2 regions of the Beijerinckia indica subsp. indica ATCC 9039 genome follow, and region 2 is predicted to be linked to the other one. Evidence: predicted binding sites of a transcription regulator. Region 2 holds the regulator's gene; the other holds the start of a gene.
What was found. Region 2 encodes PhoB, which activates phosphate uptake and scavenging genes when phosphate is short. Its sites were predicted from a motif close to TGTCATNNANCTGTCAT; they were not measured.

Region 1: the regulator PhoB is predicted to act here: its motif matches at 3,008-3,024, upstream of BIND_RS15445 (BtaA family protein).

Annotation. Positions count from the first base shown of each region.
Region 1 covers NC_010581.1:3,470,273-3,475,774, reverse strand. Annotated here, with positions in the region: gene BIND_RS15455 (alpha-E domain-containing protein) at 1-825, shown strand, start outside; gene BIND_RS15450 (class I SAM-dependent methyltransferase) at 1,015-1,689, opposite strand; gene BIND_RS15445 (BtaA family protein) at 1,700-2,959, opposite strand; gene BIND_RS15440 (septal ring lytic transglycosylase RlpA family protein) at 3,348-3,593, shown strand; gene dnaN (DNA polymerase III subunit beta) at 3,689-4,804, opposite strand; gene BIND_RS15430 (transglycosylase domain-containing protein) at 5,021-5,502, shown strand, end outside.
Region 2 covers NC_010581.1:3,869,679-3,875,180, reverse strand. Annotated here, with positions in the region: gene dgcA (N-acetyl-D-Glu racemase DgcA) at 1-912, shown strand, start outside; gene BIND_RS17325 (RMD1 family protein) at 964-2,103, shown strand; gene phoB (phosphate regulon transcriptional regulator PhoB) at 2,204-2,962, opposite strand; gene phoU (phosphate signaling complex protein PhoU) at 2,959-3,690, opposite strand; gene pstB (phosphate ABC transporter ATP-binding protein PstB) at 3,760-4,536, opposite strand; gene pstA (phosphate ABC transporter permease PstA) at 4,533-5,372, opposite strand; gene pstC (phosphate ABC transporter permease subunit PstC) at 5,465-5,502, opposite strand, start outside.

The sequences.
Region 1 (5,502 bases), 400 kb from region 2:
TGGGAAAGTGCGCTCGAATCCTCCGGCGCGGCGGAAGGGTTTCGCGCCAAATATGAGACGATCGAGGCGGCGCGCGTCGTTGATTATCTCACTTTCTCGGCGGATAATCCGTCCTCGATCCGGAATTGTCTTGAATTTGCCAGAGCCAATGCCCGTTCCGTGCGAACCGCTTTGACACATGAGACCTGGGAAGCCATCAATGGGGCTTGGATCGAACTGAAACGGTTCGAGGGCACCAATCTCGCCAAGGGCCATTACGATCGCGAGGAACTCTCCATATTCCTCGATTTCGTGAAAAAGACCTCACTCGATTATGACGGCACCGCCTATCGCACCATGCTGCGCAATGATGCCTATTGGTTCTCGCGGCTTGGTTTGTATATCGAACGTGCCGACAATACGGCGCGTATTCTCGACGTCAAATATCACGTGCTGCTGCCAGAGGATGAGGAAGTCGGCGGCTCGCTCGATTATTTCCAATGGGCAGGCATTTTGCGCGCGGTGTCAGCACTCACGGCATATCATTGGGTTTATCGTGAGACGATCAAGCCCTGGCGCATCGCTGATTTGTTGATCCTCAAGAAGGAAATGCCGCGCTCTTTGATTTCTTGCTATGACAATATCTGTCATTTCCTCGATCAGATTTCTAGCGCCTATGGCCATAATGGGGCGGCCCAAAGGCAGGCGCATCTCGTGATGGAACGGCTATCGAAAGCGACGACCAAAGAGATTTTCCAGATGGGTCTGCATGAATTCATCACGGCTTTCGTCGAAGATAATAGTCTTCTTGGTCAGACGATCAGCGAGCAATATTTGTTCAATTAGAACATTGGCCGAAAAGCTAAGATCAAGGGTCGCGGATCGTGACCCATGGCCCCTTCCTTGTGTCTTCGCTTTTTCAGTGTGAGCGACAATTCAAGAGTGGCCCATCAGCGAGCGCGTTCTTTCTCTATTCTCGCATCGGTGACGCAGAGACCCATCACGGCGAAGGGCCTATAAGCTCTGAAACAGGGCTTATAGGCTGTTCGGTGAGCGATTGAACGCGGTGTTCTGTTGCAGCACGGCCTGGAAGGCATAGGAGCGCAATGGCCGCGAAAATTGACAGCCAAGGCCGCGCGTTCGGGCCAAAGCGCGCATGTCGTCTTCCAGCGTCAGGCGTGGTGTGACGGAGAACCAGGAAAGCCATTGGCGTAACGCCGCACCGAACCAGGAGGGCAGGCCCGCCTGATCACCGAAATCGACGACATGCAGCGAGCCGTTTTCGGTGAGGACGGAACAAGCACTGGCAAGCACGTCGCGCCAAGGCGGGATCATCGATAAAGCATAGGAGATGAACACCCGGTCGAAACGGGCGACACCGAAGAGGTGCAAGGGATCGAAGGCTGTGGCATCGGCCTGCGCGACCTCGATGCGCGAGGAGAATCCAGCCCGCCGGATCGATTGACGCGCCGAGACCAGCATCTCCTCGGAGACATCGAGGCCATAGCAGCGCGTATGCGGGAACATGCGCGCCGCCTTGATGAGATTGCGACCGGTGCCGCAGCCGATCTCCAGGATCGTGCCTTGATCGGGGGGAGCGAGACCGGCGATCATGCCGTCGCGGCCAAGAAGGTAGAATTTGCGGCTGGCGTCATAAATGTGACGCTGATGGCGATACATGCGATCCATCAGCGTCGCGGCTTCGGTCATGGCCATGCTGCTATGCTTTGCGTCGATAAAGATGGAAGCCGCCATAGATCGAGGATCTGTCGCGCGCGCCGAGGCTGCGGCAGAGCGTTTCATCATAATCGAAGGCGTCGAGGATTGAAGCCGGCACGCGGCCAGGCAGCAAGCGTTCATCCGCCGCGGTACGGAAGATGATGCGCGCGCCGGGGCGCGCGGTGCGCAGGATCTCGCCCCAGAGGGCGGTCAGATCCTCATCATTCATCCAATCCTGCGCATCGAGCAGCACATAACAGTCGAGGTTTTGCGCGGGGCGGGTGCGGAGAAAAACGGTCATCGATTCATGGCGAACATCGACGCGGTCAACACGTGTGTGCAATGCGTCGAAAGAGTCCGGCATCAGATACGGCGGCAGGCAGGCCTGCTTGATGGCCTGCGCCTTTGGCGGATAGCTGCGCGCAAAGGCCTGCCAGGCGAAATAATTGCTCTCAAGGTCGAAGTCACAGGTGAGCCGGCGTAGCCTTTCCTTCACGACATCTGCCATGCTGCCGCCGGGAAGATCACCCGACAAGGCTTTGTATTGGGATGGCGGGATACCGAGACCATAGAGCGAGGCTGGCTGTCGCAACAGCCAGCGAATGAAGGTTTTTTCAAACAAAGGCGCGAACAGGGTGTCGAACAATTCGCGCTGTTCATTGCGATCCTTTGCCGTCACGATTTTGCGTGGATCGCAGCCATAGAGCCGCGCGAGCCTGTGCGCGCCGCCGATAAAACAGCCGAGCAGGCCATGGCGGTAGAAATTATCGGTGAAATTATCGATGCGCTTCCGCCCCATGGGGCCGCGGCTATCCCAATAGGCTCTGGATTCGAGATCGAGATAAGGCCGGATCTTCTCGCGATAGGCAGTGGCATTGGCGCTTTTGTCCGCCTCTCCAAAAAAGGCGAAAAAGGCCGCGTGGTCCGGCAGATGCGCGAGGCCCGCAAGCTTCAGCCTGTTCAAGGCGATATGCGCGCCGTTGAGATCGACGGCGGTGATCTTGCGAGGATTAGCGGTCAGATAGGAGAGGACGTTGCAGCCGCCCGAGGCAATGGTGACGATATGATCGTCGGGGCGGATCGCCAGGGCTTCCATGTCGACCTGAGGGTCTTCCCAGATCTGCGGATAGACGAGTCCCCGGAAGACGAAAGTAAACAAATGCTCGAGCAGGCCGCCGCGCGAGAGAGTTTTGCTGCGGTGAACGGCCGTGCGAAGCCCGAGGGTTGTAGTCCGGCGAAGCGCATGGGGCGATGACGTCACAGGATTTCCGTATGTTCGATCATGATCGCCCCGGGTTAAGCGAACCACGTGACAAAAGCGTGACTGAAAAAGCGGAAAAAGCCAATCATGGCGAAATTGGCTGATCTTGGCCTTTACAGGCTGTGACTTTCGGGCAGTCTCGCTTTTAAGGAAGATCATCGTAGGCTTAAAATAATATTAACTAATATGCTGCAATGCACAAATATAGTGTTGTATGGATTTATAACACAATACATTGCCCTTTTATCATCATAGAGTGCTGTCAAAAGCCGCCTCCGCCCGAATGGTTGGGTCATTCCACATTCCAGATGGAGGCTTATTTTTGAGGAAACTTGTCATTTCTGCGGTATTTCTATTCACGGCTGCGAATATAGCTTACGCGGAAGGCTTGCACGGGAAAGCGTCTTATTATCATGCGCGTGGGGCTGTCGGCTGCGCGCATCGCACGTTGCCCTTCGGCACGCATGTGCGCGTCACCAATCTCGCCAATCAACGTGCGACGACGCTCGTGGTCAATGACCGGGGGCCCTATATCAAGGGGCGCGTGATCGATGTCTCGGTGAATGCTGCCGAGGCGCTCGGTTTCCGACATGCGGGCCTGGCGCCGGTCAAGGTCGATGTCCTGCCGAATTGAAGCAGTAACTAGTGAGATCACCGAAAACTCTATGGGGGAGCGCGCGGTGCCTGAGAGCCGTAGCCTCCCAAACGTCCGGTTTCGAGACCGCCTCTTTAGACTCGCATCGGCATCAAGACATAAAGAGCCGAGGCACCGTCGCGGTCGAGCACCAATGTCGGCGAACCGGGATCGGCGAATTTGAACAGGGCTGTATCGCTGTCGAGTTGTGCGGCAATGTCCAGCAGATAACGGGCGTTGAAACCGATGTCGATCGGTGCGGCATCATAATCGACTTCCAATTCCTCGACCGCCGAACCGGAATCCGGATTGGTGACGGAGAGCGTGAGCTTGCCCTCGGCGAGGGCGAGTTTCACCGCCCGTCCGCGTTCGGAGGAAATGGTGGAGACACGATCGACGGCATCTTGGAAGGGGCCGCGGTCCACGGTCAGGAATTTGTCATTGCCCGAGGGAATGACCCGCGCATAATCGGGGAACGTGCCATCAATGAGCTTTGAGGTCAGGACCACTTCGCCGAAAGTGAAGCGGATCTTGGTCGGCGACACTTCGAGCTTGACCTCCTGGGCCTGATCCTCGACGAGTTTCTGGACCTCGGCGACGGTTTTGCGGGGAATGATGATCCCCGGCATGCCGGAGGCGCCCTGCGGCGCGGGGATTTCGACCCGCGCCAGCCGATGCCCGTCGGTTGCGACAGCGCGCAGCATCACATGCCCTTCGACTTCCGTCGTATGCATGAAAATGCCGTTGAGATAATAGCGTGTCTCCTCGCTCGAAATCGCGAATTGAGTTTTGTCGATCAGCCGTTTGAGATCGCCCGCCTTGAGCGTGAAGGTCTGTTCGAACGTGCCAGCCGCAAGATCGGGAAAATCGCTTTCCGGCAGCGATTGCAGCGTGAAGCGCGAGCGCCCGGAGCGCAATTGCAGGGGGCCGGCCTCGGTCGTTTCCAGGGAGATCTGCGAGCCATCGGGCAATTTGCGCACGATGTCATAAAGAATATGGGCCGGCAAAGTGGTGCCGCCCTGCGTGCCCGTCTCAGCCGTGAGCCGCTCGGTCACTTCGAGATCGAGATCGGTCGCCTTCAGGAGCAGTCCGTCGCCGTCCGAATGAAGCAACACGTTGGAGAGGATCGGGATCGTATTGCGGCGCTCCACCACGCGATGCACATGGCCGAGCGCTTTCAACAGGGCCGCCCGTTCGAGAGTGACTTTCATCGTGGCCCCTTTAATCTTTAATAATGTGTGGTGATCATGGCGACATTACACCCGCCGGGGGCGCGACTTTGCCGTGGTGGCAGAGAAATCGCAAGAGCCGTTGCGTGGTTCCGCCCCCGTTTTTCCCAAGTTAACTGGCCTTTAATCAGCCATATTGAAATCTGACATCCGATGGTTCGGTGACGGAGCCGAAATCGAGATCCTTTCGCAGGCCGCATGACGAAAAGCGAGAAAGACCCCCAGCAGCGGTCGAAAAAGGCCCGGCGTCGCTCGCCCTTATGGCGGATTTTTTCGGCTTTTTGCGCCCTGGCGATCTGGGCCGGCGTCCTGGGCATCGGTATTATCGGTTATTATACCCTGAAAATGCCGCCGATCGATCAGCTTAGTGTGCCCAAACGTCCACCTAATATCGCTATTTTGAGCGAGACGGGGACCTTGATCGCTAATCGGGGCGACACGGGCGGGGCGACGATTCGCCTGGCCGATCTGCCACCCTATTTGCCGCGCGCCTTCGTTGCGATCGAAGATCGTCGTTTCTATCAACATTCCGGCATTGATCCGCTTGGTATTATACGCGCATTGTTCCGCAATGTCGCGGGCGGCGGGGCGATGCAAGGCGGCTCTACCTTGACACAGCAACTCGCCAAAAATCTGTTCCTGACCCAGGAAAGGACCATGGCGCGCAAGATCCAGGAGGT
Region 2 (5,502 bases):
AAAAGCGTGGCGGAGGTCGTTGTCGCCACGCTTGACTCTGGACATGCCAGGGGACGGGGAGAATGTGTGCCCTATGCGCGCTACGGCGAAAGCCCAGCGAGCGTCCTCGCTCAAATCGAGATGATCCGCCCCGCGATTGAAGCCGGCGCTGGGCGTGAGGTTTTGCAGGAGCTTCTGCCGCCAGGGGCCGCCCGTAATGCGCTCGATTGCGCTTTGTGGGATCTGGAAGCCAAGGAAACCGGTGTGCCCGTCTATCGTCGCGCGGGCCTTTCGGAGCCCGTGCCCGCCGTCACGGCTTATACGATCTCGGTCGGCACGCCTGAAACCATGGCGGAAGCCGCGGCCAAGGCCAGCCATCGACCCTTGCTGAAACTCAAGCTCGCAGGGGAAGGGGATCTTGCCCGCATTGCCGCCGTGCGCGCGGCGGCGCCCGAGGCGACCCTGATCGTCGATGCCAACGAGGCTTGGACCGAGACAATGCTTGGCCCCTATTTCGAGGCTTGCGCGGCGGCTGGTGTCAAACTGATCGAACAGCCCTTGCCAGCCGGCCAGGATGCGATGCTTGCAAAAATTTCAAGGCCCGTGTCCATTTGTGCGGATGAAAGCGCTCATGATCGCGATGGACTCGAGGACCTTGCGGCCCGCTATGATATGATCAATGTCAAACTGGATAAAACCGGTGGTCTGACGGAGGCCCTGTGTCTCGTCGAGGCGGCGCGCGGGTTGAAACTCGATATCATGCTTGGATGCATGGTGGCGAGTTCGCTGGCCATGGCCCCCGCCATGCTGCTTGCGTCACAAGCCCGGTTCGTCGATCTCGATGGCCCCCTGCTGCTTGCGAAGGATCGTCCCCATGGGCTCACCTATGAGGGCTCCCTTGCTTATCCGCCCGCGCCCGATCTTTGGGGATGAGTGCGATGGGAAAAAGCCATTTGATAGATTATCGATCGACGCGGAGCCATTATGCAGCCTCAAGGTGAAGTCGTCGTCACATCGGGCGATATTATCGTCTATCGCCTGTTCGAACTCGCCGACAGTATCAATCTCGATCTAGCCGAAAAACATTGGCTGGAGCATACAGGCTCCCTCGGCGCTCGGCGCAAATTGCAGGCAACGCCGGCAAAAGCCGTGGCCTATAACGTGCCTCCAGTCGTTCTGACGCTTGATCCCTTGCCCCTGAAACTGCGGACTGAGGATCAGGCGGCACGCAATGTCGAAGCGCAAGTGACGGCGCGCCTTTATGATATCGGCATCGTCACCCTCACCATGCGTTTTTCGGTCAGCCATCTTGGCTGGCACGCCTATTCCGCGCTGCTCAACGCCATTAACGCGACGGTGGGGCCGACATCGGGCAGCCTCCTTTGGCGTGACATGGTGAAGGCTTTGCGCGGCCCACTCGATGGTGCTCTCGACAAGCCGATCGATTCGCCGCTGGAAGAAGATTATATCGTCGGCTTCGTGCGCTCGTTCGACCGGCCCTTGACTGGCCAACAGATCTTGAACGAGATCGATCTGGTGCCGCTGCTGTCCGGCGAAACTCTGCCGCTTTCGGAGCGCGCGCGCCAGGATCTTCTGCGCAATCATTTCTCTTATTATCTCGATGATCTCGCCGTGCTCACCTGGGACCGCGCTTTGGTCGTCGATCCGCGCGGCGATTCGGATGTGCTCGATGTCGTCGAGGTGGCTAATGCCCAATTGCTGGAAATCAGCTATTTCAACAAATTGCTCACCGATGAATTGCCGCGCATGTATGATCTCGTCGAGACCACGCATCGGTCGAGCGGCCTTTGGTCATCCAGAAGATTGGCCGGCCTCGCGCGGCGTTTGTATACATTGTTCGCGGAAGTCACGGAAGTGAAGGAACATGTCGACAATGTTCTGACCGTGACCGAGGATGTCTATCTTGCCCGCATCTATGCCGCCTCGCTCACCCTCTTCCAGGTCAATGCGGTCGGCAATGCGGTCGATCAGAAACTGGCGATCATCCGCGATACTTACATGGCGCTCTACGATGATGCCTCCGGCGGCAGGGCCGATGCGATGGAAATCGCCGTCGTGGCTCTGATCGCGTTGGAGATCATCCTTACGCTCATTCATTGGTAATACCAACGGTCATAATGAATGACCTTTGGTAAAACGAGCTTCGCGTAAAGAGGCGTGTTTTCCCGATTGGGTGAATCGGGAAAACACGCTTTTTTCAAAATTATTTGCCGAAATGCTCGTCGAAGGAATAGCCGGCGCCGCGCACCGTGCGGATGGGGTCCTGTTCCTCGCCGATCGACAAGGCCTTGCGCAGGCGCCCGACATGGACATCGACGGTGCGCTCGTCGATCTCCGCCGCCTCGCCCCAGACGCCGTCCAGCAATTGCGCGCGGGAAAAGACGCGGCCTGGCCGGCCCATCAGATGATCGAGCAGGCGGAATTCGGTCGGTCCGAGATGGACATGCCGCTCGCCGCGATGGACACGCCAATTCTCCCGATCGAGTGAGAGATCACCGGCGGTGAGCAGGCCGGTGATACGGTCTGGTCGCGAGCGGCGCAACAGGGCGCGGACACGCGCCATCAATTCGGGCACCGAGAAAGGCTTGACGATATAATCATCGGCGCCCGTCGCGAGCCCCCGGATCTTTTCGCTTTCCTCGCCGCGCGCCGTCAGCATGATGATCGGCAGCGCCCGTGTCTTCTCGCGCGCACGGATGCGGCGGCAGATTTCAAGGCCGGAGACACCGGGCAGCATCCAGTCGAGAAGGACGAGATCAGGCAGGCTTTCATCGAGACGGGCCTCGGCCTCGTCGCCGCACTCAAGGCTCTCGACCTCGAAGCCCTCGGCCTCGAGATTATAGGTGAGCAGTGTGCTCAAAGCGGCCTCGTCCTCGACGAGGAGAATGCGCGTCGTCGCGGTCGATGTTTTGTTGCGCGCGGAATTGCTGCTCTTGCTGGAAACCTCTGCTGTCTGGTTCATGCGGACACCGTTGTCGAGAAGTCGGAAAGATCGGGCCGACCCTTGGGACGTTCGGTCGGCAATGTTTCTCCGGTAACGAGATAGACCACTGTTTCGGCGATATTGGTGGAATGATCGCCGATCCGCTCGATATTCTTCGAACAGAACAGGAGATGCGTGCAGAAGGAAATATTGCGGGGATCTTCCATCATGAAGGTGAGGAGGTCGCGAAACACCGAATCCTCGAGCGCGTCGAGTTCGGCATCGCGGGTCCAGACCGCGCGCGCCCGTTCGGCATCGCGCAGGGCATAGGCGTCGAGGACGTCCTTCAGAAGGAGGGAGGCGGTCTCATGCATGCTCTTGAGGCCGATGAGGGCGCGCGGAATCCGCATTTCCGTGGACAGTTTGATGGCGCGCTTGGCGATGTTTTTGGCGAGATCACCGACCCGTTCGAGATCGCCGGAGATCCTGATCGTGGCAATGATTTCCCTGAGATCCACCGCCAGCGGTTGCCGTTTGGCGATGGTCAGGATGGCCTGTTCCTCGATATCGCGCTGGAGCAGGTCGAGGCGCGGATCATTTTCGACCGTTCTGATGGCGAGATCCCGATCGAGATCGGTCAAGGCGTCCATGGCGTCCGCCAGCATTTTTTCCGCTATGCCGCCCATTTCGGCGATTTTGCGGCCGAGAATCTCGAGCTCCGTGTCGTAGGCCCGAACGGTATGGCTGGTGATCGTGGATTCGGACATAGGGCTCTTCCTCGAATGGTGTGCCTCGCCGTGAACGGGCTGGCGGCGCCGAAAACGGCGCGGAAAAATTCAGCCAAAACGGCCGGTGATGTAATTCTGTGTCTCCTGCCGGTCCGGCGTGGTGAACAGGCGCGAGGTCACATCGAATTCGATCAGATCGCCGAGATACATGAAGGCCGTATATTCGGAGACGCGGGCGGCCTGCTGCATATTATGGGTGACGATGATGATCGTATAGCTGGACTTCAATTCGTCGATCAGTTCCTCGATCTTGGCGGTCGAGATAGGATCGAGCGCCGAACAAGGTTCGTCGAATAAGATGACTTCTGGATGAATGGCGATGGTGCGCGCGATGCACAGCCGCTGCTGCTGGCCTCCCGACAGAGCGAGACCGCTTGAATGCAGCTTGTCCTTGACCTCATTCCAGAGCGCCCCGCCTTTCAGGGCGGCTTCCACACGGTCATCGAGTTCGCTCTTCGGCAGCTTTTCATAAAGCCTTATGCCGAAGGCAATATTCTCATAGATGGACATGGGAAAGGGCGTCGGCTTTTGAAAGACCATGCCGACGCGCGAGCGCAGGAGATTGAGATCCTGATCGGCGGTCAGGATGTTTTCGCCATCGAGCAGGACCTCGCCCTCGGCCCTTTGCCGGGGATAGAGATCATACATGCGGTTCAAGACACGCAGGAGGGTCGATTTTCCGCAGCCGGAGGGACCGATCAAGGCGGTAACCTTGTTGGCATAGAGCGGCATGCTGATGTTTTTCAGGGCGAGCGTATCGCCGTAGAAAAAATTCAGATTGCGGATCGCCAGTTTCTGCGGCGGTGTGGGGTGCGTCGACATCATTTGGCGGTCTTTCTCGTGCCGAGGACACGGGCGAAAATGGAAAGGGCCAAGACGGAAAAGGTAATCAGCAGGGCGCCCGACCAGGCGAGCCGCTGCCAATCCTTGTAGGGGCTCAGCGCGAATTGGAAAATGATGGCGGGCAGGCTCGCCACGGGGCCATTCAGATTGGTGCTGAAGAATTGATTGTTGAGGGCCGTGAACAGGAGTGGTGCGGTCTCGCCGCTGATGCGCGCGGTGGCCAGCAGTACGCCGGTGAGCAAGCCGGCGCGCGCTGCACGATAGGTGACCTTCGTGATGACATAGGACCGTGGCATGCCGAGCGCGGTCGCGGCTTCCGTGAGCGGGCGCGGCACCAAAAGCAGCATGTCTTCGGTGGTCCGCGTCACGATCGGGATAACCAGAAGGGCGAGCGCCAGGACGCCGGCGAAGCCGGAAAAATGACCCATGGGCGCGACCACGACCTGATAGATGAACAGGCCGATGACGATGGACGGTGCGCTGAGCAGAATATCATTGAGAAACCGCACCACGAGGGTGAATTTCGTGCCGCGTCCATATTCGGCCATATAGGTGCCGGCGAGAACACCGAGCGGGGTGCCGATCAGGACGCCGAGAAAGGTGAGGATCAGGCTGCCGACAATGGCATTGAGAAGTCCGCCGGCGCTGCCGGGGGAGGGTGTCATCTGTGTGAACACCTCCAGACTGAGGCCGGAGGCGCCCTCGAAGAGGAGCGCGAAAAGGATCAGGCACAGGCTGCAGAGACCGAAGGCGGTCGCGGCATAGCAGAGTCCGATCCAGACATTGTTTCGGCGCCGCCGCGCGGCGTAGAGCGTCATGATGTGTCTTTCTTCCGCCAGGCTTTGGCGAACCGCCTGTGGTTCGCCGACAATGAGAATCTGAAACGATTATCGTGCACGACAAAAGGAGCTTACTTGCCCTCGGCTCGCATCAGGAGCAGACGGGCCA